One region of the Gottfriedia sp. NPDC057948 genome, then DNA from elsewhere that is predicted to be linked to it. Evidence: riboswitches for the same ligand, from Rfam matches in the RefSeq annotation. Region 1 holds a riboswitch; the other holds the start of a gene.

Region 1 (3,432 bases):
TATTCAGAATTATCAAATAACTTGCTATAATAAATAAAACATCATGAGAGGATGAACAGCATGGAACAGATGACAATTACCGAGAAAAAGACGTTTTTAAACAAGTTATTAGAGAAAAAACAAGTAAAAAAAGACATCGAATTGATTTTACAATATCTCCTTGCTGTTGATGAAGTACTAGCAAACATCTCTTTTGTCGAAGATGCACAAAGTACACCAAATGGCATTGTCTTTAATTTTCGAAATGATAACTACTCATATCCTCAGTTTTCTTATTATGAAAATAATAAGAAGGTCGATTTGTCAACAGAAACGATTTACCATAAACTTCGACTACATGGGAAGGAAACAAAGTTTTATATTGAGTTGTTATTTGATGTGATGCCGATCGAGTACGCTTTGATCTTAGATATTAATCCGTTTTCGACGACTACCTTTGAACCCAACGAGGAACTACAAACAGAAATCGATGAGCTTCTATCATCTCTTATAGCTCAAACTACACACACACTTCTACTTCGTCAAATTGATAAAGCACTAGATGAGAGAGACGAACAACAATTTCTTTTGTTATCTTCTTTAGCTAATAAACTTAAACTAACAAATAAACCATCTATCATTCGATAGATGGTTCTCTTTTTTTAGATATTGATCTCTCTCTCATCCAAGAGACTCAAAAAACAAAAAAGTGTCTACCAAAAATTAGTAGACACTTTCATTTATTTATACGTTATGAACATTCATTCTTTGAGTTAACCAAACCTTTAATTTTGGGTAGATAACTAAGAATAAGATCATGATTAATAAACCTTTAATTGCATTAAATGGCATAATTGATGCAACAATTACTTCATTTGGTAGCTTAAAATTCATGAAATGTGCATATGCAGGTAATAACACGAAATAATTTAAAAGACTTAATATCCCAGTCATCACAACTGTACCAACGATTAATCCAAGAGTTAGCCCTTTTACTGAACGGTATTTTCTAAAGAAATACGATGCAGGTAAAATGTATAATACTCCCGCACTAAAATTAGCAAATTCTCCAATTGGTACACCAGTCATACTACCATTAATCACATAATGTAGGATGTTTTTTATTAACTCTATTCCTATTCCTGCTACTGGTCCAAAAACAATTGCTCCTATTAATGCTGGTACGTCACTAAAATCAATTGTAAGCCATACTGGAAATGCAGGAAGTGGAAAGTACAGCATCATGAGTACATAAGAAATACTGCTAAGCATTGCCACTATCACCATTTTATTTACTTTGTTGCGTTGTTGCATATTACCTCTCTCCTTTTTCCCGATCATATCAAGAAAAATGAAAGGTTCGCTTAAGTTGCGTTATTATTTGCACATATTATAATAAGTCCGAAATAAAAATGAAAAATAGTATAAAATTCTGCAAATAAAATAAAATCCCCTATTTTTTCGAAATAGGGGAGAATTTTCAGTACGCCAAATAAGCGTTCAAAAAGAAATAATTTTTTGAACTTGCGAACCTCCATCTTCTCCCATCCAGACTATACTGTCGGCTCTAGAATCGCACTAGATCCTGCCCAAAAAATCAGGCTCGCGGGCTTATAAGCAATGCTTAATTACCGCCGGTGGGGAATTTCGCCCCGCCCCGAAGATAGATCGTTTATTAAATTACAGTTTAATGTTACTAAATTAAATACAGTTTGTAAATAAAAATCTCTGGCTAAACATTTAAAGCATTACTTAGGTTTTCTTGACAAAACCTTACCAACGAATCATCCTTTTGATCATCCGCATATAACAACAGCACAACTGTTGTAAAGACGGCTCTAAACTGTGCTAGTTTTTTTGACACTTCCGATACATTACCATAAATCTCAAAAAACTTCCCTCTCATATCGTTCGGAATTAGACTATAAATAATTGATAAATCTAATTCACGATGTCCGATATGAGCATCACCCCAATCAATAATTCCTTTAAGTTGGTTTTGTTTATTGACGATCATATTCTTAAAATGTAAATCACCATGAACAAGTACTAATGGTGTCTCACTTTTTATTTCGACTAAGCTTTCAATATATTGATTAATTTTCTGTTCATCTTCAATTAGTTCCTTCTGTATTGCCTGTTGTATATATTTTTTAGCCTGAGGTTTACGGAAGTTTATATCTAATCTCTTCAACTCATCATACGGTAAATTAATATCATTTAATTCATCGAAATTTATTGAATGTAAATTTTTCAAGAAATTCGCGATTGGTTCAATCATTAAAATTCTCTCAGTCCTATTTAAATTAGTTGGAGGCTTTCCAGCAATAAAATTATATCCTAAAAATGGCCAAGGAAATAATTCAGATGGTTTTCCATCGAGTATTGGTACTGTAGTCTTCAATTCAAAATGATTAAATATAATTGGGAGTAATTTTCTTTCAACGTTTAAAATTGCTACAGCTATTTCTCTTCGCGGAAATCTTAGTAAAATTTCATCATTTAAACAAAAAACAGTATTATCAAATCCTTCGCCAATTTTTTTTATTACGTTTATTTTTATTTTAGGAAATTGTATCTTTACTATTTCTTTCGCTAATTCCTCTTCCATTACAATTGCTGGATCCCATATATTAGTCATTTTTTTCTCCTTAAATCAAAAATAGAACCTCACATATAAATGTACTTTACCAAATTTATTAGTAAATTACATTTAAAATAGAAGTTCTAAAAACAAATACTATTATTAAGGATTTGAAACTATTTTTAATTCATGAAAATTTTTATCTAATATAATATCCTTTAATTTTTCTCGATTTCCTCCGATAAATAAAAGGCCAATCGTTAAAACAAACACCACAATCAACAAACATCTCCTAAGAAAATCAAACATTATTTACCTCCCACCTGAAAATGTAAAAAGTGTTTAATCTGCCCAATAACTCGTGGACTATCAACTGGTAATTCAAAAAAAATTGGACTAAGCTACTTACTCATTTCAAACCTTTAACTCTTATGTATATTACTTAAGATGTACTTGAGCAAATCGAAAATGTAAACGACAAGAAGTACTTTTACTAATCATACACTCAATCATTCTATGATGGAAAAATCTTATTTATACAAAAAAAATAGCGATTGATTAGAAAAATTTAACTATTCAATCGCTATTTTTCTTATTTATTTTTTATCAGTTCGAAATACAATTGCTCCTCGCTCGTATTCTACATCCTTAATATTTAAACGTGTGTTGATTAACCTTGCAAGTGCAAAGAAATAATCAGATAATCGATTCAAATATAAAAATACTGGAAGATGAATATTTTCTTGCTTCATTAATGTTACGACCGTTCTTTCGGCACGTCTCGTTACCGCTCTTGCTTGATGAATGATTGCAGCAGGCTTTGACCCACCTGGTAAAATAAAACGTTGTAATGGGGGAGTTGCTTCCAT
Region 2 (3,432 bases), on a different contig from region 1:
CAAAAACGGTTTATTACCTTCATGGCTTTCTTTTAAAAATAAAAATAATGTGGCAACTCGATCGTTATTTAGTTTGTTTTGCATTCACATAATTGTATTTATTCTTTATTTTAATGACTTCCTAAGCATTCAAACACTTGTAGCAATTGCAAATGCATTCTTCCTATGCAACGCCTTACTAGGAGTATTGGCATGTTTGCGATTATTTGATTCCATATTTTTTAAAATGGGTTCATGTATTCTAGCAATTTGCTTTTTAGGAATACTTTTATTTTCTTCACCAGTCATATTAATATTAATCATATTAGTTTCAGTGTACTTTATTTGGCTACAAAAAAGAGATTTAAAACAACATGAAAAAATTTTACAAGTTGGAAATGAATAATGGATAAGAGAGGGAACTTCTATTAAAAGAAGTTTCTTTTTTTGAAAAAAATTTTTATAATAATTCTACTTATTGTATATTTATTATTATTTTATATGGATATTTACTCAAGTTTTACACGTTTTTTTCAGATTGGTATACGATGAAGCTATTGCTTTTTTAGTGCAGATGAAAGGCCTTTTGTTATTTTAGAATTAAATATTTTTTTGTAGTTATCAGGTTTACATCTTTCTATTTCTGATATAAAGAGAAACGCTTAATAAAATGATATCCTAATGATTATAGGAGCATTGTTAAGTGGAGTTTATTACTTCTTGCTATAAATAAATAATGAAAAATCTGATTTTATACAAATGAAAAAACAATTCAATTGTATTATTAATTAATCTAAATTAATGTAATTCTGGAATTTGCAAGTCTTAATGTCTACATTAATTGCATGAACTAATAATTTCTGAAATTACTTTGATATTAATATTTATACACTTTTGTATTGGCTGCAAAAAAATATATATAGTAAGGTGATTAAATTTAGTAGAAAAAAAATAAAAAATTTTTTAACTAAATCGAGTGTGGAATTTTCCATATTTTATAAGGTTTTTTCGCTTAAATTATCTTTTCTATTAGATCGTTTTAAAAGAAATAGAATCTTAAAATCTTTACAATCAAATAATTGCTAGTTATAATGAAACCAAATTTGATAATTAGTGTCCTTCGGGGTCGGGTGAAATTCCCAACCGGCGGTGTTGTATATTTTTATACTAAGCCCGTGAGCTTCATATAGATTTTTTATATGTTGCTGATCTAGTTAGAATCTAGAGCCGACAGTATAGTCTGGATGGGAGAAGGATGGAGTGCATATACGGTATGGCTATTTGTTTTTTCAAAAATACTATCCGTATAGGCTTAGTTCGTTGTACATATTTTATTTGTACAACAATAGACGTGCTACAATATTGTCTTTTAATAGTTCATATTGTACTAGCGTTTATTTAAGTATGCTTCCTTTCTTAAACATCTATTGCCCCTTAGGAGTTTTCTAAGGGGCTTTTCACTTTTTCAAATTAATTTGAATTAGAAGGTGTGATAAGGTGGATCAACTATTTATGAAATTAGAGATAGATCTTATAAAGTCATTTAAAGGGCTTGAGTGTAATGTGCTTTTTCGAAATGAGGTGAAAAAACTTGTTTACTGGAATCGTTGAGGAAATAGGAACAGTAAAAAATATCGTAAAAAAAGGTAAAACTTTATTGCTAACAATTGAGGCACCAGTCATATTAGAGGATGTTCATTTAGGAGATAGTATCTCTGTAAATGGAGTGTGTTTAACCGTTACAGATTTTACTAAAAATGAATTTTCTGTTGATGTCATGCCTGAAACGTTTCAAGCGTCGAATCTAAGTACTTTGGTTTCAAACCAAAAAGTAAATTTAGAGCGGGCAATGGCTGCAAATGGAAGGTTTGGTGGACATATTGTATCGGGTCATATTGATGGCACAGGTAAAATTATATCTGTAAATGCAATGGAAAACGCAGTAATGTATAAAATTACTATTCCAAGTTCGTTTGCTAAATATTGCCTACAAAAAGGCAGTATAACGATTGATGGTACAAGTTTAACAATATTTGAAGTTGAAACTGATATTGTAACAATCTCTTTAATTCCTCATACCCGATCACATACGATCTTAGGCAGTAAAAAAACGGGAGACGTTGTTAATATTGAGTTTGATTTATTAGGTAAGTATGTTGAAAAAATGCTTGGTATGAATGAGACGAAAAAGAGTTCTGCAATAACAACTTCATTTTTATCTCAAAATGGCTATATATAAAGGAGTAAGATCATGTTCTCTAAAATAGAAGAAGCAATTGAAGATTTGAAAAATGGAAAAATTATTATTGTTTGTGATGATGAAGATCGAGAGAATGAAGGCGATTTTGTTGTTATCGGAGAATTTGCAACTCCTGAAAATATCAATTTTATGGCAACACATGGTCGCGGTTTAATATGTGCACCTGTTTCTGAAGAGATAGCCAAAAAACTGGATTTATATGAAATGGTAACAAACAATACAGATTCACATGGAACTGCCTTTACGGTAAGTATTGATCATATCGATTCTACTACTGGTATCTCAGCATTTGAGCGTTCACATACTGTTTTACAAATGTTAAATGATGAATCAACTGGAGCAGATTTTAGAAGACCTGGGCATATGTTTCCTCTAGTCGCTAAAAACGGAGGCGTTATTGAGAGACCGGGACATACTGAAGCGGCAGTAGATCTAGCTCGAATGGCTGGATCGAAAGAAGTTGGTGTTATTTGTGAAATTATGAATGACGACGGAACTATGGCAAGAGTACCGGATTTAATTCAAATCGCAAACAAGTTTAATTTAAAAATGATAACAATTAAAGATTTAATTCATTACAGACAAGAAACTGAACAACTTGTAAAAAGAGAAGTTGAAATTAAATTACCAACTGATTTTGGTGATTTTAAGATGATTGGTTATACAAATGAGATCGACGGTAAAGAGCATATTGCGATTGTAAAAGGTAAAGTTGACGATAGTGAACCAGTGCTTGTACGTATTCATTCGGAATGTTTAACAGGTGATGTATTTGGCTCATGTCGTTGTGATTGTGGACCTCAGTTACAATCAACATTATCGATGATTGAAGAAGCAGGCAAAGGCGTAATTGTTTATATGCGACAAGAAGGCAGAGGGATTGGCTTACTTAATAAGTTAAGAGCATATAAGTTACAGGAAGAAGGCTTTGATACTGTTGAAGCAAATTTAAACTTAGGATTTGATTCAGATTTAAGAGATTATGCGATAAGTGCTCAAATTATAAAAGATTTAGGCATTGAGAGTATAGATTTAGTAACTAATAATCCAGTTAAAATAGATGCGTTAAAATCTCACGGAATACAGATTAATAATCGAGTGCCAATTCAAACTGAGATGAAAATGGAAAACGAAAAATATTTAATTACTAAAATTGAAAAAATGGGACATTTATTACACTATTAAAAATGGGA

The links. Region 1 has a riboswitch for FMN ahead of ACFVRR_RS10180 (ECF transporter S component). Riboswitches for the same ligand answer to the same signal wherever they lie in the genome.
Region 2: linked by a shared signal. The riboswitch ahead of ribE (riboflavin synthase) and the one ahead of ACFVRR_RS10180 (ECF transporter S component) in region 1 are both predicted to bind FMN.

What each region holds. Positions count from the first base shown of each region.
Region 1 covers NZ_JBHVPN010000004.1:319,425-322,856, reverse strand. Annotated here, with positions in the region: gene ACFVRR_RS10185 (YpiB family protein) at 61-627, shown strand; gene ACFVRR_RS10180 (ECF transporter S component) at 724-1,293, opposite strand; FMN riboswitch at 1,512-1,648, opposite strand; gene ACFVRR_RS10175 (phosphotransferase) at 1,712-2,620, opposite strand; gene ACFVRR_RS10170 (hypothetical protein) at 2,726-2,872, opposite strand; gene ACFVRR_RS10165 (cob(I)yrinic acid a,c-diamide adenosyltransferase) at 3,160-3,432, opposite strand, start outside.
Region 2 covers NZ_JBHVPN010000018.1:25,241-28,672, forward strand. Annotated here, with positions in the region: gene ACFVRR_RS20225 (APC family permease) at 1-385, shown strand, start outside; FMN riboswitch at 1,092-1,239, shown strand; gene ribE (riboflavin synthase) at 1,571-2,218, shown strand; gene ACFVRR_RS20235 (bifunctional 3,4-dihydroxy-2-butanone-4-phosphate synthase/GTP cyclohydrolase II) at 2,231-3,424, shown strand.